4 regions of the Yokenella regensburgei genome follow, and region 2 is predicted to be linked to each of the others. Evidence: predicted binding sites of a transcription regulator. Region 2 holds the regulator's gene; each other region holds the start of a gene.
What was found. Region 2 encodes sigma-54, which starts transcription at its own class of promoters, with help from an activator protein. Its sites were predicted from a motif close to GTTGGCACANNTTTCGCTNT; they were not measured.
Positions count from the first base shown of each region.

Region 1: the regulator sigma-54 is predicted to act here: its motif matches at 2,962-2,981, upstream of glnK (P-II family nitrogen regulator).
Region 3: the regulator sigma-54 is predicted to act here: its motif matches at 1,754-1,773, upstream of norV (anaerobic nitric oxide reductase flavorubredoxin).
Region 4: the regulator sigma-54 is predicted to act here: its motif matches at 2,295-2,314, upstream of C7387_RS10710 (amino acid ABC transporter substrate-binding protein).

Region 1 is NZ_RBIZ01000007.1:166,494-171,078, forward strand. Features, by position in the region: gene C7387_RS20825 (SmdA family multidrug ABC transporter permease/ATP-binding protein) at 1-1,050, shown strand, start outside; gene C7387_RS20830 (SmdB family multidrug efflux ABC transporter permease/ATP-binding protein) at 1,043-2,821, shown strand; gene glnK (P-II family nitrogen regulator) at 3,032-3,370, shown strand; gene amtB (ammonium transporter AmtB) at 3,400-4,585, shown strand, end outside.
Region 2 is NZ_RBIZ01000004.1:666,088-670,672, reverse strand. Features, by position in the region: gene rapZ (RNase adapter RapZ) at 1-218, opposite strand, end outside; gene ptsN (PTS IIA-like nitrogen regulatory protein PtsN) at 275-763, opposite strand; gene hpf (ribosome hibernation promoting factor) at 821-1,108, opposite strand; gene rpoN (RNA polymerase factor sigma-54) at 1,131-2,564, opposite strand; gene lptB (LPS export ABC transporter ATP-binding protein) at 2,611-3,336, opposite strand; gene lptA (lipopolysaccharide ABC transporter substrate-binding protein LptA) at 3,343-3,900, opposite strand; gene lptC (LPS export ABC transporter periplasmic protein LptC) at 3,869-4,444, opposite strand; gene kdsC (3-deoxy-manno-octulosonate-8-phosphatase KdsC) at 4,441-4,585, opposite strand, start outside.
Region 3 is NZ_RBIZ01000004.1:167,973-172,557, reverse strand. Features, by position in the region: gene norW (NADH:flavorubredoxin reductase NorW) at 1-259, opposite strand, end outside; gene norV (anaerobic nitric oxide reductase flavorubredoxin) at 256-1,704, opposite strand; gene norR (nitric oxide reductase transcriptional regulator NorR) at 1,895-3,409, shown strand; gene gutQ (arabinose-5-phosphate isomerase GutQ) at 3,406-4,371, opposite strand; gene mltB (lytic murein transglycosylase B) at 4,552-4,585, shown strand, end outside.
Region 4 is NZ_RBIZ01000003.1:2,180,847-2,185,431, reverse strand. Features, by position in the region: gene gltK (glutamate/aspartate ABC transporter permease GltK) at 1-40, opposite strand, end outside; gene C7387_RS10715 (amino acid ABC transporter permease) at 40-780, opposite strand; gene C7387_RS10710 (amino acid ABC transporter substrate-binding protein) at 1,117-2,022, opposite strand; gene lnt (apolipoprotein N-acyltransferase) at 2,374-3,909, opposite strand; gene corC (CNNM family magnesium/cobalt transport protein CorC) at 3,932-4,585, opposite strand, start outside.

The DNA of each region.
Region 1 (4,585 bases), on a different contig from region 2:
GTAGACGCCCGCTTTGATCCGACGATTTATATCGCCATCGGCATGGCGAACCTGCTGGCCATTGGCGGCGGGAGCTGGATGGTGACGCAGGGCAGTATCACCCTCGGGCAGCTCACCAGTTTTATGATGTACCTCGGGCTTATGATCTGGCCGATGCTGGCGCTGGCGTGGATGTTTAACATCGTAGAGCGCGGTAGCGCGGCGTACAGCCGTATTCGTGCGATGCTCGCCGAGGCGCCGGTAGTGAATGACGGCAGCGAAGCGGTGCCCGCCGGGCGCGGAACGTTGAGCGTTGCTATCAACGAGTTCCACTATCCGCAAAGCGACACCCGCACGCTGGAGAATGTCAATTTCACCCTTAAGCCCGGGCAGATGCTCGGTATCTGCGGGCCGACCGGCGCCGGGAAATCAACGGTGCTGTCGCTTATCCAGCGTCATTACGATGTTGAACACGGAGAGATCTGCTTCCACGACGTTCCGCTGCCGCATCTCAGGCTGGACGACTGGCGCAGCCGCCTGGCGGTGGTGAGCCAGACGCCGTTCCTGTTCTCCGACACCGTAGCCAACAATATCGCGTTGGGCAAACCGGGGGCGACCCAGGCCGAAATTGAGCATGCGACCAGGCTTGCCAGCGTACATGACGATATTCTGCGTCTGCCGCAGGGCTACGATACCGAAGTGGGCGAGCGCGGCGTGATGCTCTCGGGCGGGCAAAAGCAGCGTATCGCCATTGCGCGTGCACTGCTGCTGGAAGCTGAAATTTTGATCCTCGACGACGCGCTGTCGGCGGTGGATGGTCGTACCGAGCACCAGATCCTGCATAACCTGCGCCAGTGGGGCGAAGGCAAAACCGTGATTATCAGCGCGCACCGCCTCTCGGCGTTGACCGATGCCAGTGAGATAATCGTGATGCAGCACGGGCATATCGCCCAGCGCGGCAGCCACGAGGCGCTGGCGGGGCAAAGCGGCTGGTATCGCGATATGTATCGCTATCAGCAACTGGAGGCCGCGCTTAACGACGCGCCGGCAGAGGAGGTGCCTCATGCGTAAAGCAGGACAACTCTGGCCGACGCTGAAACGGCTGCTGGCCTATGGCTCCCCGTGGCGTAAACCGCTCACCGTGGCGGTGGGGATGATGTGGATAGCCGCGATTGCCGAAGTGAGCGGCCCGATGCTCATCAGCTATTTCATCGATAACATGGTCGCAAAAGACTACCTGCCCCTCGGCATTGTGGCCGGGCTGGCCGCGGTGTACGTCGGGCTTCAGGTGCTGGCGGCGAGCCTGCACTATATGCAGTCGCTGCTGTTTAACCGTGCCGCCGTGGGGGTGGTACAGCAGCTGCGTACCGACGTCATGGACGCGGCGCTGCGCCAGCCACTGAGCGCGTTCGATACCCAGCCGGTGGGCGAAATCATCTCCCGCGTCACCAACGATACGGAAGTGATCCGCGATCTGTACGTTACCGTCGTCGCCACCGTACTACGCAGCGCGGCGCTGATAGGTGCGATGCTGGTAGCGATGTTCAGCCTCGACTGGCGCATGGCGCTGGTCGCGCTGTGCATCTTCCCGGCGGTGATTGTGGTGATGCTGATTTATCAACGTTACAGCACGCCAATCGTGCGCCGCGTGCGGGCATACCTGGCGGATATCAACGACGGTTTTAACGAAATTATTAACGGCATGAGCGTTATTCAGCAGTTCCGCCAGCAGGCGCGCTTTGGTGAACGGATGAACGAGGCCAGTCGTTCGCACTACATGGCGCGAATGCAGACGCTGCGTCTCGACGGCTTCCTGCTGCGTCCGCTGCTGAGCCTGTTTTCCGCGCTGGTGCTCTGCGGGTTGCTGATGCTGTTTGGTTTCACCTCTGTCGGAACAATTGAAGTGGGGGTGCTGTACGCCTTCATCAGCTATCTGGGGCGGCTCAACGAACCGCTGATTGAACTGACGACCCAGCAGTCGATGCTGCAGCAGGCGGTGGTCGCCGGTGAACGCGTTTTTGCGCTGATGGACCGCCCGCGTCAGACCTACGGTCACGACACCACACCGCTACAGAGCGGGTCGATTGATATTGATAACGTCTCGTTTGCTTATCGCGATGACCGGCTGGTGCTGCAGAATATTAACCTCAGCATCCCGTCCCGCAGTTTCGTGGCGCTGGTGGGGCATACCGGCAGTGGGAAAAGTACCCTTGCCAGCCTGCTGATGGGCTATTACCCGCTAAGCCAGGGTGACATCCGTCTTGACGGGCGTTCGCTGTCTACCCTGAGCCACTCGGTGCTGCGCCAGGGCGTGGCGATGGTGCAGCAGGATCCGGTGGTGATGGCCGAGTCGTTCTTCGTCAACGTTACCCTTGGGCGTGACGTCAGCGAAGAGCAGGTGTGGAAGGCGCTGGAGACGGTGCAGCTCGCGGAGCTTGCGCGCAGCCTGCCTGAGGGGATCCATACTCACCTTGGCGAGCAGGGGAATAATCTCTCAGTGGGGCAGAAACAGCTGCTGGCGCTGGCCCGTGTGCTGGTGGATACCCCGCAGGTGCTGATCCTCGACGAAGCCACCGCTAACATAGACTCCGGTACCGAGCGTGCGATCCAGCAGGCGCTGAGCGCCGTGCGCGAGCACACTACGCTTGTGGTGATTGCCCACCGTCTTTCGACCATCGTGGAAGCCGATACCATTATGGTGCTCCACCGGGGTGAAGCCGTTGAGCAGGGTTCACACCAGCAACTGCTTGAAGCCAAAGGCCGTTACTGGCAAATGTATCAGCTGCAGCTTGCCGGAGAAGAGCTTGCCGCCAGCGCTGAGGAAGATGTCTTAACCGCCTGATGCACCAGCGGCAGGCATTTTTCTAACACAATGCTTTTGTGACACGCATCATGCACCCGCATGGTGCGTTTTTCGTTTTTATCCCGCGATTGTAATGGCGTAACCCCCGCAATTTGCCGCCTGACGGCACGATTTTTACTTTTGGCATGCCCCTTGCTTTGAACCCTGTGTTAGCTGCAGCCATTAGTGAATTCTGACTGGAGGGGATCTATGAAGCTGGTTACCGTGGTAATCAAACCATTCAAACTGGAGGACGTCCGCGAGGCGCTCTCCGCAATTGGTATTCAGGGGCTGACCGTCACGGAAGTGAAAGGTTTTGGTCGTCAGAAAGGCCATGCCGAGCTTTACCGTGGGGCAGAGTACAGCGTCAATTTCCTGCCAAAAGTGAAAATCGATGTAGCGATTGCGGACGATCAGCTCGATGAGGTCATCGACGTGGTCACTAAAGCCGCCTACACCGGGAAAATTGGCGACGGCAAAATCTTCGTCGCCGAACTGCAGCGCGTCATTCGCATTCGTACCGGCGAAGCCGACGAAGCGGCACTCTGATTTCGGGCACACAGCGATAGGGTACCACGATGAAAAAACCTTTGATGAAAGCAAGCCTGGCGGCGCTGGCGCTGATGCCGGGTCTGGCGCTGGCAGCACCGGCGGTGGCGGATAAAGCAGACAACGCCTTTATGATGATTTGTACCGCGCTGGTGCTGTTTATGAGCATCCCCGGTATTGCCCTGTTCTACGGTGGCCTTATCCGCAGCAAGAACGTCCTTTCAATGCTGACCCAGGTCACCGTCACCTTTGCGCTGGTGTGCGTGCTGTGGGTGGTGTACGGCTACACGCTTGCCTTCGGTAGCGGTGGCAACTTCTTTGGCAGCTTCGAGTGGGTGATGCTGAAGAACATTGAGCTGAAAGCGCTGATGGGCACCTTCTATCAGTATATCCACGTCGTGTTCCAGGCGTCGTTTGCCTGCATCACCGTTGGCCTGATTGTCGGTGCGCTGGCGGAGCGTATTCGCTTCTCCGCGGTGCTGATTTTTGTGGTGGTGTGGATGACGCTCTCTTATGTTCCGATCGCCCATATGGTGTGGGGGGGCGGCCTGCTGGCCTCGCACGGTGCGCTGGACTTCGCGGGTGGTACCGTTGTGCATATCAATGCTGCGGTGGCCGGGCTGGTGGGGGCGTATCTCATCGGTAAACGCGTCGGGTTCGGCAAAGAAGCGTTCAAACCGCATAACCTGCCGATGGTGTTCACCGGTACCGCGATCCTCTATATCGGCTGGTTTGGTTTTAACGCCGGTTCTGCCAGTGCGGCGAACGAAATTGCGGCGCTGGCGTTCGTCAACACCGTTGTGGCCACCGCTGCCGCCATCCTCGGCTGGGTGTTTGGCGAATGGGTAGTGCGCGGTAAACCTTCTCTGCTGGGAGCCTGTTCCGGCGCCATCGCCGGGCTGGTTGCGGTGACTCCGGCGTGTGGCTATATCGGGGTGGGCGGCTCGCTTATCCTCGGGATTGTTGCCGGCCTGGCGGGGCTCTGGGGCGTGACGGCGCTGAAGCGCTGGCTGCGGGTGGATGACCCTTGTGACGTCTTCGGCGTTCACGGCGTCTGCGGCATCATCGGTTGTATTCTGACCGGGTTCTTCGCCTCTACCGCCTTTGGCGGTGTCGGCTACGCCGAAGGCGTGACGATGTGGCACCAGGTGTTGGTACAGCTCGAAAGCGTCGGGATAACGATCGTCTGGTCAGGCGTGGTGGCCTTTATTGGCT
Region 2 (4,585 bases):
TTGTTCATCGCCTGCTCGAAAATCTCCGGGGATTCGGGCATGTTACGCACGTCGATGCTGACGGCAGCCGAGATCTCGCGGTCAGCCAGCGTTTTGGCAAGCTCGGGTAACAGCACTACCGGCAGGTTGTCCACGCAGTAGAAACCCATATCTTCCAGCGCGCGCAGGGCGACGGATTTCCCCGAGCCTGAACGACCGCTGACGATCATCAGTACCATGTACCGTTTCTCCTCAGTACGAAAAAGGGTAAACACATCATCCTGTAATCTGCCTCTTACGCATCATCACTGCCTTCGGCTTCCGTAATGATTTGGTAGAGCTCTTCATCACTTTGTGCAGCCCGCAGGCGCCGGCAAATAGTCTTATCCGCCAGACGTTTGGCCACCAGCGATAGCGTATGCAGATGCGTTTTCGTCTGATCGGCAGGGACCAGCAGGGCGAAAAGCAGATCCACCGGCTGGTTGTCGATGGCATCGAACGCAATCGGGGTTTCCAGCTGCACAAAGACGCCAACGGCGCGCAGCGTATCCTCTTCCAGTTTACCGTGCGGAATGGCAATGCCATTACCGATACCGGTACTGCCCATTTTTTCGCGGGTGAGAATGGCTTCGAACACCACCTGCGGGGGCAGACTTAGCTGTTTGGCGGCCAGCTCGCTGATAATTTCCAGCGCGCGCTTTTTACTCTGGCAGTGGACGCCACTACGGGTACATTCCTGGTTAAGGACATTGCTCAGTTGAAGAGCCGAATCGTTGTTCATCATAATTTCACCTGAGCATCGCCTGATGCAGAGGTCTGTATCAGGCGAGTGCTCGGACAATTAGTGTTGTTTTAGTTTATCTTTATGCTTGTTCAGCTGTCTCGCCAGTTTGTCTATCAAACCGTCAATCGCAGCATACATATCCTGACCTTCCGCACTGGCATGAATCTCACCACCGTTGACATGCAGGGTGGCGTCTGACACATGGGTCACTTTCTCCACTTTTAACACAATATAGACCTGATTGATCCTGTCGAAATATTGTTCGAGTTTGCTGAATTTCGAATTAAGAAATTCGCGCAATGCCTCGGTGATTTCGACGTTGTGTCCTGTAATGTTGAGCTGCATAGTGTCTTCCTTATCAGTTTTATCAGACCAGTTGTTTACGCTGGTTTGATGGCGGAATGGACAGAGACTCTCGGTACTTCGCGACGGTACGGCGGGCCACCATAATGCCCTGTTCAGACAACATAGAGGTTAGCTTGCTGTCGCTCAGTGGTTTCGCGGGATTTTCCGCGGCAATTAACTTCTTCACCAGTGCGCGAATTGCCGTAGAAGAGGCTTCGCCGCCGCCCTCGGTATTCACGTGACTTGAGAAGAAATATTTAAGCTCAAAAATACCGCGCGGACTGTGCAGATACTTCTGCGTTGTCACGCGTGAAATCGTCGATTCATGCATCTCGACGGCCTGGGCGATATCGGCCAGTACCATCGGTTTCATCATCTCTTCGCCCTGTTCAAAGAAGGCCTGCTGCTGCTCGACGATGCAGCGGCTGACGCGCAGGAGCGTGTCGTTACGACTTTCCAGGCTCTTGATGAGCCACTTCGCTTCCTGCAGGTTGCTACGGATAAACTGACCGTCAGTTTCGTTGCGCACGTTGTTACCCATGGCTGCGTACTGCTGGTTTATCTGCAGGCGCGGGATACTGTCGGAGTTGAGCTCTACGACCCAGCGGGTACCCATCTTGCGTACCAGCACGTCGGGGATGACATATTCCGGCTCTCCGGTCTGAATTGACTGCCCGGGGCGTGGATCCAGCGACTGGATCAGGTTCACCGCCTCTTTCAGCACCTCTTCTTTCAGACGTGTAACACGCATCAGGGAGCGAAAGTCGTGATTGGCGAGCAGATCGAGATGATCGCTAATGATGAGCCGCGCCTCTTCCAGACGCGGTGTCTCTTTGCTGAACTGGGAGAGCTGGATAAGCAGGCAGTCGCGAAGATCCTTCGCCGCCACGCCGACCGGATCGAAGCGCTGAATGCGTTTGAGCACGGCTTCAATCTCTTCGATACCGACATCGTCGTCGCCGATACTTTCCAGAATATCCTCAACGGAAATAGTGAGGTATCCGGTGTCATCGACCGCATCGACAATCGAGGTGGCAATGGCGCGGTCGGTATCCGAGAACGGGGTCAGCTCCACCTGCCACATCAGGTAATCCTGCAGTGACTGAGTGGTCTCTCCCTGGTAGACCGGCAGTTCGTCGTCGATGTAGTCCGCGCCGGTGCCAGACGGCGTTCCGGCGGTGTAGATTTCATCCCAGCTGGCGTCGAGCGGAAGCTCTTCCGGCATCTCTTTTTGTTCGAGGGCGTCAACGGTATCAAGGGTTTCCTTGTCCGGTGTCTCCGTGGTGTCGACCTCATCGTGAAGATCGGTTTGCTCAAGCAACGGATTGCTCTCCAGCGCTTGCTGAAGCTCTTGTTGAAGCTCCAGCGTCGAGAGTTGTAGCAGGCGAATGGCCTGTTGCAGCTGCGGCGTCATGGCGAGCTGTTGGCTGAGTCTTAACTGCAAACCTTGCTTCATGTTCAGGTCATTAATCTCCAGGAGTTACAACAATGACACTACCCTATCAGAGTCTGAAGTCTTCCCCAAGGTAGACGCGCTTAACATGCTCATCTTCGAGGATTTCTTTTGGCGTTCCGTGAGCTATGAGGTGTCCCTGGCTCACAATATAAGCTCGCTCACAGACGGCCAGCGTCTCGCGGACGTTATGGTCGGTTATCAGGACACCGAGACCGCTGTCACGCAGGTGCTCGATAATGCGTTTGATGTCGATAACGGAGATCGGGTCTACACCGGCGAAAGGTTCATCAAGCAGGATGAATTTCGGGTTGGCAGCCAGGGCGCGGGCGATTTCCACACGGCGGCGTTCACCACCGGAAAGCGCCTGACCGAGGTTGTCGCGCAGGTGCTCAATGTGGAACTCTTCCATCAGCTCGTTGGCGCGATCGACGCGCTGTTCGTTGCTGAGATCGTCACGGATCTGCAGTACAGCCATCAGGTTATCGTACACGCTCAGACGGCGGAAAATGGACGCTTCCTGCGGCAGGTAGCCAATGCCACGACGGGCGCGGGCATGCAGCGGCAGCAGGCTGATATCTTCATCATCGATGATAATATTACCCGCGTCGCGTGGAACGATGCCGACCACCATATAAAAGGTGGTGGTTTTACCCGCACCGTTAGGGCCAAGCAGGCCCACAATCTCGCCGGAGTTGACGGTCAGACTGACATCTTCCACCACGCGGCGGCCTTTATAAGCCTTGGCGAGATTCTTTGCAGTTAATGTTGCCATAACGAATTAGTTACTCTTCTTTTGCGCCGGAGCCGGGCTGTTGCCGTTTTTGTTCTGCAGCTGTGACGGTACCAGAACGGTGGTCACGCGTTTGCCTTTATCGCTAAAGGCCTGCATTTTCTGCTCTTTGACCAGGTAGGTTATCTTGTCGCCTGTAATGTTGCTGTCGAGCTGTTCAAGATACGCATTGCCGGTCAGCACCACGAAATCGTTCTGCAGTTCATAATGCATTTTAGAGGCGTGACCTTTCACCGGTTTGCCGCTGTCCTGCATTTGGTAGAAGGTCGCCGGGTTACCAAAACCGTCGATCACTTCTTTGCCTTTTTCGCCTTCCGGACGCGTTACCACGACCTTATCGGCATTGATTTTGATGGTGCCCTGGGTCACGACGACGTTACCGGTGAAGGTGACGATGTTCCCCTGCATGTCCAGCGACTGAGTGTCAGACTCAATATGAATAGGCTGATCGGTATCACCGGTTAACGCCAGTGCCGGCAGACTGGCCGCCAGCAGCGTGCTGGCGAGCGCTAATTTAAGGCTTAGTTTGTGTGTTCTGAATTTCATATGAGGTTCTAACCTTTTCAATCAGCTCGGCGTTTTTGCTGCGTAGATTTCCGCGCATTTTCAGGCCGCTGGAATTAAATGTGGTTCCGTACAGTGTTACCAGATCATCAGACGTGACATCCTGAGTGATCAAGTTAATCTGAGCGTTGTCCGTTGTAATTTTACGCAGTTGTGAGTCTGCCGTCAGCGCGTTAACTTCAACGTGTCCGTACAGATACAACATGCGGTCGTTAGTGAGTTTGGCTTTATCGGCCTTAATTGACCAGGTTGGCACTTTGTTGACGTCAAAGGTGGTCAACACCGGGTTGGTAAACCACGAAATGGCCTGGTCAGAAAAATACTCCACGTGCTCCGCAATCAAGCGGTAAGTCAGCGCACCCTCTGGGCTGTAGACGACCGTATCGGAGTGCTCACTCTTGTAAGTCGGTTCGTTAGGGTTGGCGACTATCTCCTTCGTATCGTCTTTGCTCGCCAGATTTACGCCGATAAGAATCAGCGCAATCAGCGATAGCAGAATGATAACCCAACGTCTGGTTTTGCTCATATCGATTGCCCTTTGGCTTCCTCTAGCTTGCCCTGTGCCAATAGTAACAAATCACAGACTTCTCGTACCGCTCCACGACCACCGTTGATATAGGTAACGTAATCCGCGCGTGAAATCAGTATCGGATGGGCATCGGCGACG
Region 3 (4,585 bases), 500 kb from region 2:
CGGCGTCAATTTCTGTCACCCAGGTCTGCGGAAACAGACGCAGGTTATACTGCTCGGCAAACTCACCGGCGGTTTGTAAGGTCAGTTCGTCTGCGCTGAGTCCACGGCTGATAACGTGACTGATATCCGGTTTGTTGTACTCATCCATGCTGTCGGCGGCGACCAGGGTGATGGGGACGACGGTATCCTGCTTGCGGATGTTTTTGACTAACTGGCGGGCGGCGAAGCCCGAACCAATTATCATAATGCCATGTTTCATTTTGCCTCCGTGGCCAGGACGTCGAAGACCTCTTTGCCGAGAGAGCATTCCGGACACAGGAAATTATCCGGCACGTCGCTCCACGGTGTACCCGGCTGAACGTCCTGATTTGGCTCGCCTTTTGCTGGATCGTAGATCCACTGGCAAACGCTGCACTGCATCATTGGCCCGAGATCTGCCGCTGCTGCCTTCGCGCAGGCGGTGTCTGCGGCTGCCTGAGATTCAGTACGCTCAGCCACAGGAAGTGGAGTAAGCGCCCACTGGCGGGCAATTTCGCGGCCATGTTCGCGGCACAGTTCCAGCGCGTCGAGGTCCGGGCGCCATTTTGCTTTCAGGCTCAGCGACATCTCTAAACCGGCATCCTGCAGACGGGTGGAGAGACGGTCAACCGCGCCGCCGCTCCAGCCGTGGGAACCAAAGGCGCTGGCGTGTTTATTGCGAAAACGCAGGCCGGTTATCTCTTCTACCAGTCCGGCGATTTTCGGCATCATCACGTTGTTCATGGTTGAGGTCCCAACCAGTACGCCTTTGGAGCGGAAGACGTTAGTGAGGATTTCGTTTTTATCGCTACGGGCGACGTTAAAGATTTTCACCGCCACACGAGGATCGACTTCGTTGATCCCCTGGGCAATCGCATCGGCCATCATCCGGGTGTTGTTCGACATGGTGTCGTAGAAAATGGTGATCCTGTCTTCCTGGTAATCCGCTGCCCACTTCAGGTACTGCTCGACAATCTGCGTTGGATTATCGCGCCATACCACGCCATGGGAGGTAGCAATCATCTCTACTGGCAGGTTGAAGCCGAGGATCTCGGTGATTTTTGGCGTTACCAGGCGGCTGAACGGCGTCAGGATATTGGCGTAGTAGCGCAGACATTGCTCGTACAGTTCGATTTGGTCAACTTCATCGTTGAACAGGTGTTCGTCGCAGTAGTGCTGACCGAAAGCGTCGTTACTGAACAGCACCGCGTCGCCGGTCATGTAGGTCATCATGCTGTCCGGCCAGTGCAGCATCGGCGTTTCTACGAAAATCAGCGATTTGCCGTTGCCAATATCCAGACTGTCGCCGGTTTTCACCACGTTGAAATTCCACTCCGGGTGATGGTGGTGACCGTTGATAGAATCAATGGCGTTGGCAGTGCAGTAAATCGGCGTGTCCGGAATACAGGACATCAGTTCAGTCAGCGCCCCGGCGTGATCCTCTTCGGCGTGGTTGATGATGATGTAGTCGATATCGGCCAGGTCGATTTCGGCACGCAGGTTCTGCACAAAATCACGGCTGAATTTGTGATCGACGGTATCGATCAGTACGTTTTTTTCTTCGCGAATCAAATAGCTGTTATAGCTGCTGCCCCGGAGCGTTTTGTACTCGGTACCATGAAAATCACGGACTTCCCAGTCACGCTGTCCAACCCAGTGAATGTTATTTTTTACATGAATCGCCATAACAACCTCAATATCATTTATACGGTTTTTGAAAAAAGATATCTGGCTATTATCAAGTTGCGTGCCAACTTTTTAGTTTATTGATTTTAAATGATTTTGTTGTTTTACTGATTTTTATCGATGTCAAAGTGACTATGAATATCTTCGTCAATATGACAATATAAATTGTCAAAATGACAGCGAGGCGGTAATGAGTTTTTCTGTAGAAGTGCTGGCAAAAATTGCCATTGATTTGCAAAGCGATATTGGTCATCAGGACCGCTTTGCACGGCTTATCACCACTCTACGCGAGGTGCTGGGCTGCGATGCCTCGGCGCTGCTGCGCTATGAGGCGCATCAGTTTGTGCCCCTGGCGATTGATGGTCTGGCGAAAGATGTCCTCGGGCGACGTTTCACCCTCGAAGGGCATCCACGCCTTGAGGCAATTGCCCGCGCCGGGGATGTGGTGCGCTTCCCGGCAGACAGCTCGTTACCGGATCCCTACGATGGTCTGATCCCAGGCCATGAAAGCCTGAAAGTACACGCCTGCCTGGGGCTACCGCTGTTTGCGGGCCAAAACCTGATTGGCGCCTTAACGCTCGATGGTATGTCGGCAGATCAGTTCGACAGCTTCAGCGACGAAGAATTGCGGTTGATTGCCGCGCTGGTGTCGGGGGCGCTGAATAATGCGCTGCTGATTGCCCGGCTTGAGAACCAGAACGTGCTACCGGACGCCACCACCCGCGACAGTATTCCCTCGGGGCAAGAGATGATCGGCCTTTCCGAGCGTATGCTGCAGTTGAAAAAGGAGATAGACATCGTGGCGGCCTCCGATCTCAACGTGCTGATTAGCGGAGAGACCGGGACCGGTAAAGAGCTGGTGGCGAAGGCCATTCACGAAGGTTCACCGCGGGCGGCTAATCCGCTGGTGTATCTCAACTGTGCGGCACTGCCGGAGAGCGTTGCTGAAAGCGAGCTGTTTGGTCACGTTAAGGGCGCCTTCACCGGCGCTATCAGCCACCGCAGCGGTAAGTTTGAGATGGCGGACAACGGTACGCTGTTTCTTGATGAAATCGGCGAGCTGTCGCTGGCGTTACAGGCCAAACTGCTGCGCGTATTGCAGTATGGCGACATTCAGCGGGTGGGGGACGACAGCAGCCTGCGGGTGGATGTCCGGGTGCTGGCGGCGACCAACCGCGATTTGCGCGAGGAGGTCCTGGCGGGGCGTTTTCGTGCCGACCTGTTCCACCGGTTGAGCGTTTTCCCGCTTTCCGTGCCGCCGCTGCGTGAACGTGGCGATGATGTCCTGCTGCTGGCGGGCTATTTCTGCGAACAGTGCCGGCTGCGGCTGGGGCTTTCTCAGGTGCTCCTGAGCGCCGGCGCGCGGGCAAAATTGCTGGCCTGGCACTGGCCGGGGAACGTGCGTGAGCTTGAGCATGCGATTCATCGTGCGGTGGTGCTGGCGCGGGCGGCGCGCTCTGGAGATGACGTGGTGCTGCAGGCGCAGCATTTCCAGACCGGCGAAGAGGTAATGGTAGAGGCGCCGGCAGTGGAAGTCGCGCCGGACACCCGTAACCTTCGCGAAGCGACCGAGGCATTTCAGCGCGAGACTATCGCCCGGGCGCTGGAGCAGGCTCAGCACAAATGGGCGACTGCCGCCCGGGCGCTTGAGATGGACGTCGCCAACCTGCACCGGCTGGCGAAACGTCTGGGGATGAAGGGTTAGAGAATGCCCGCCTGATAGAAGTTTTGCAGGTTAATCGCGCCGGTCAGTTTGCCCGCTTCGTCGACGACCGGTGCGGCGCTGATCTTGTGACGCATCAGAATCTCTTTCGCTTCAATGGCGCGTTCCTGCGCCTGTAGCGTTACGCCACCGCGGGTCATGGCCGGGGCGACGATATCGTTCAGTGTGCCGCCGCCGACCAGCCAGCGCCGCAGGTCGCCGTCGGTGAACACGCCTTCTACGCCGCCGTCTGCGTTACAGATCGCCACCAGGCCGAGGCCGGTACGGCTCAGTTCCAGCATGGCGTCCATCACGCTCGCTTCAAGCTGTACCTGCGGCACGTCACCGTCGCGGCGCATCAGGTGATGGACTTTATTCAACAGTCGTGCGCCCAGCGCGCCAGCCGGGTGCGAACGGGCAAAGTCTTCTTCGTTAAAGCCACGCGCCTGCATCACCGCCATCGCCAGCGCGTCGCCGAGCATCAGGGTATTTACGGTGCTGGAGGTTGGGGCCAGATGCATTGGGCAGGCTTCGCGCTCGACCGAAATATCAAGCGTCGCCGTCGCGGCCAGCGCCAGCGTTGACTGCGGTTTGCCGGTCATTGCCAGCAGCGCCACGCCGCGCTCCTCCAGTCGAGGGATAATCAAATCCAGCTCTTTCGCACTGCCGGAATAGGAGATGAACAGCATGACGTCGCGGCTCTCAATCATCCCCAGATCGCCGTGCAGGGCTTCGGCAGGGTGAACAAAAAAGGCCGGAGTGCCGGTGCTGGCGAAGGTAGCGGCGAGTTTTTTACCGATATGACCGGACTTGCCAATACCAGAAACAATCAGCTTGCCTTTGCAGTTAATAATGGTTTCTGCGGCGCGGACAAAGCGCTCATCGAGACTATCCGGCAGACGGCTGGCTTCCTGAAGTTCCAGTAACAGGGCCTGACGGCCGGCATTCAGTAAGAATTGACTCATAGGGTTCTCCGCGAAGGGTAAAGGCATTGTCGTGAGATGGGCGCCATGATAGAGCATTCCTGCGCAGAGTTTCGAGAAATGGTGAGAATTTGCGGCGCAGGTCAGTCTGCTACTTCCTTGTCGACCAGCGGATGCTTTACCATACTTGCCCTTGCCGAATTTGTTTAATATGGAAGTCACATGTTCAAGCGTCGTTATCTGGCTTTACTCCCTC
Region 4 (4,585 bases), on a different contig from region 2:
GCATCGAAGGAACGATAGAACTCCAGTCGAAATCGTACATTATTTGCCTCCCAGATTGCCGGGCAGGCGAATCTTACGTTCGACCAGGCTCATGACCAGCATAATGACCGCGTTGATGAGCACATAAGCCAGAGTGATGGCGGTGAAGGACTCCCAGGCATGCGCCGAGTAATCCAGCAGCTTTCCCGCCTGAGCGGCCATATCCACCAGACCAATGGTCGAAGCGATGGCCGAGTTTTTCACCAGGTTCATCATCTCAGAGGTCATTGGCGGCACGATAACGCGATACGCGTTCGGCAGCAGCACATAGCGATAGGTTTGTGGCAGCGTCAGCCCCATCGCCAGGCCAGCATTCTTTTGCCCACGCGGTAGCGACTGGATGGCGGCGCGCACCTGCTCGCAGACGCGGGCAGCGGTAAACAGCCCCAGGCAAAACAGAGAGGAGAGGAAAAACTGAATGTTCGGATCGAGTTCTGATTTAAACCACGTGCCGATGTTTTCCGGCAGCAGTTCAGGGATAACCAGATACCAGGTAAAGAACTGAACAATCAGCGGAACGTTACGGAAGAGTTCAACATACAGCGTGCCGAGGCCTGAGAGAAAGCGGTTCGGAACGGTACGCAGAATGCCAAACAGTGAGCCCACAAGAAATGCGATAATCCATGCCGAAATGGATAGCGCGACGGTGACCTGAAAGCCGCTCCATAGCCAGCCCAGGTAAGTGGTGTTGCCGAACGGGGCCTGTTGCAGGAAGATCCCCCAGTTCCAGTCTATAGACATAAATCTACTCCAGAAAAAAAAGGGTAGCAGAGCTACCCTCGAAGACTGCTAAGGAAACCTTTCCCCTTCATACTTCAAGCCGCAGGCGCGTTGGCTTTCCTCGTTCACCCCAGTCACTTACTTGAGTAAGCTCCCGGGGATTCACAGTGTCGCCGCCTTGCTGCAGCCCGAACTATTTTGGGGAAACACGTCGTCTTTCACCCTGCTTTGTTACAGCTCAATGTGAAGAACGCTGTGTCATTTTCGTGCTGAATGGGGAACGACCATTCAGCGTATAGTCTGTCCGTGTTTCCCGGCAGTCGAGAGGGCAGGCGAACCCGCCCTTATTGTTTTTGATTAGTTCAGTGCTTTGTCGTTCGGTTCTTTGAACAGCGCTTTCATGTCGTCGGACAGTTCAAAGTTCATATTCAGGTTTTTCGGTGGAATCGGGTTCTTGAACCATTTTTCAAACCACTTGGCTGCTTCGCCTGAGGTTTGCGCCTTCGCGATGGTGTCATCCATCAGCTTCTTGAACTGCGGATCGTCTTTACGCAGCATGCAGCCGTAAGCCTCTTTAGACTGCGGTGTGCCGACGATCTCCCAGTTGTCCGGTTTCTTCGCTTTCGCGCGCTCGCCAGCCAGCAGGGCATCATCCATCATAAACGCCACAGCACGACCGCTTTCCAGCGTACGGAACGAGTCACCGTGGTCTTTCGCGCTGATGATGCGCATATCCATTTTCTTCTCGTCGTTAAGCTTATGCAGCAGAACTTCAGAGGTCGTCCCGGAGGTCACTACAACCGCTTTGCCTTTCAGGTCCGGGAAATCTTTGATATCGCCACCTTTCTTCACCAGCAGACGAGTGCCGACGACGAAGATGGTGTCAGAGAATGCAGCCTGCTGCTGACGCTCGACGTTGTTGGTGGTGGAGCCACACTCAAAGTCAAAGGTGCCGTTTTGCAGCAGCGGAATACGGTTCTGCGAGGTAATCGGGATCAGTTTGACCTGCAGATCCGGTTTGTTGAGCTGTTTTTTAATCGCATCAACGATAGCGTTGGAGTAGTCCTGAGAATAACCAACAACCTGCTGCTGATTATCGTAATAAGAGAAGGGAACAGATGACTCACGGTGCCCCACGACAATCACGCCGTTTTTGGCGATTTTATCCAGGGTGCTGCCCGCAGCAGGTGCGTCTTCAGCATGGGCCAGACCGGCGGTCACACCCATGACCAGCATTGCCGCAGCCAGTTTACGTAATTGCATATCCTACTCCTTATCATCAGCGCCGGAGACGCTCGTGATACCCATTGTGATGTTGTTATGGTCTGCCGCTTTAGTGGGCAGTGTTATGTGTGTTTGTTAGCATTTAGTTTGGCTTAATGTAAATATTTTGCTGCGATATTGTTTGTTTTTGCGAAGTGCGCCGCACCGTTTCGAGGCAAAAAAGTCTGTTTGCACTCGAATGGTGCTACCCGTGTACCGTGCTGGTGCAACCCGGTTGCGCTTATGCGTGTTACGCAGCAGCCTGATTTATAAAAGCAATTGCTGTGCCAGAATGGCGAGGAAGGGAGAAGGCGCGAATCCCCCCTCTCCCGTGGGGAGAGGGGGTTAAACTTAACGTCGGTTACGCAGGCTCATCAACAGCGCACCAAAGCCGAACAGGGCGGTAATTAGCCACAGTGGCCAGTTGCCGGTTCGGGCATACGGTGTAAGCCCGCTGGTGGGGGTGACTTTGGTGGTCAGCACCTCGCGGGTGAACTGCGGGATCATCGCCTGAATTTCGCCGCGCGGGCCAATCACGGCGGTAATCCCGTTGTTGGTGCTGCGCAGCAGTGGACGCGCCAGCTCCAGCGCACGCATTCGCGCCATCTGGAAATGCTGCCACGGGCCGATAGACTGACCGAACCAGGCATCGTTAGAGATGGTCAGCAGGAAGTCGGTGTCCGGACGGAAGTTATCCCGCACCTGTTCGCCAAGAATAATCTCGTAGCAGATAGCGGCGGTCAGCTTCAGGTTGTGTGCACTCAGCTGAGGCTGAACGTAGGCTCCACGGCTGAAGGATGACATCGGCAGGTCAAAGAACGGCGCCAGCGGACGCAGAATTGACTCCAGCGGCACAAACTCGCCGAACGGCACGAGGTGGTTCTTGTTGTAGCGGTCGGCGGAGTTGTAGCTGTACGGATTGTCTTTGCCAAGCGTGATAATGGTGTTGTAGGTATCGTAGCGATTCTTGCTGTTAAGACGTGAATCGACAATTCCGGTAATCAGCGAGCTGTTTTTGGCGCGCAGCATATCGTCCATCATGCTGAGCAGACGCTGCTGGTTGATTTCGAGATCCGGAATGGCGGATTCGGGCCAGATAATCAGCTGCGACTTGCCCATGACCTTCTCGGTGGCGTCGAGATAAATCTTGAGCGTATTGACCAGTTGGCCTTCGTCCCACTTCAGCGACTGCGGGATGTTGCCCTGCACCATCGATACCTGTGTTGCACGTTCCGGCAACAGCTGATACCACTGGATGTAGCGCAGCGGGAAGGGCAGAGCGAACAGCACCACGGCAATGACCAACGGACGCCAGCAACGGCGTACGACCGCCAGCGCCAGCAGGCCGCTCACCATCATCAGCAGGAAGTTAATGGCCTCCACGCCCATTACCGGTGCCAGCCCCTTCAGCGGGCCGTCAATCTGGCTGTAACCAAACTGCAGCCACGGGAAGCCGGTGAGCACCCAGCCGCGCAGAAACTCGGTGACCTGCCAGACGACCGGTGCGGCAATCGCCACCCGCAGCCAGCTGGTTTTCGGCCACAGGCGCGAGAGCACACCGGCAAACAGACCGGTGTAGAGCGACAGATATGCCGCCAGCAGCACGACGAGGAAGATGTTAACCGGCCCAGGCATACCGCCGAACTGGGCGATACTGACGTAAACCCAGTTAATGCCGGTGCCGAAGAGGCCAAATCCCCAGGCATAGCCAATCCAGGCGCTTTGCAGCGGACGCCGGTCGAGGGTTAAGGCCTGTAGCCCGAAGAGCGAAACCAGGGCCGCAGGCCAGAAATCGTAAGGTGAAAAAGCCAGCGTACCGCTGGCCCCGAAAAGTAACGCCAGCAGTAAGCGCACGCGCTGGCGTTGAAGAAGAGAGGCAAATGCCATTTAGATTTGTCTTCCCGTTAAATTAATCTTCCAGCTTCGGTTGTGGTGCGTCGTCCGGAAGTTTGACATGAACCTGAATAATACGGCGACTGTCGGCCATCGCGACCTTAAACTGGTAACCATCGATGTCAATCGACTCACCGCGCGCCGGAAGATGCCCGAATGCCTGCATCACCAGACCGCCGATAGTGTCTACCTCTTCATCGCTGAAGTGGGTGTCGAAGGTGTCGTTGAAGTCTTCAATGGAAGCCAGCGCGCGCACGGTCCAGGTGTGGCGGCTTAGCTGACGAAAATCGATATCTTCCTCTTCGTCATACTCATCTTCAATTTCGCCCACGATAAGCTCAAGAATGTCTTCAATGGTCACCAGACCAGACACCCCACCGAACTCATCGATAACGATAGCCATATGATAGCGCTGCGAACGGAATTCTTTCAGCATGCGGTCAACCCGCTTGCTTTCAGGTACAACCACCGCCTGGCGTAACACTTTATCCATGCTGAAGGCTTCGGCATCGCTGCGCATAAACGGCAGCAGATCTTTAGCCATCAGAATCCCTTCAATGTGATCTTTATCTTCACTGATCACCGGGAAACGAGAGTGGGCAGACTCGATGATGACATCAAGGCATTCGTCCAGCGTCTGGTTACGTTTCAGGGTAATCATCTGTGAGCG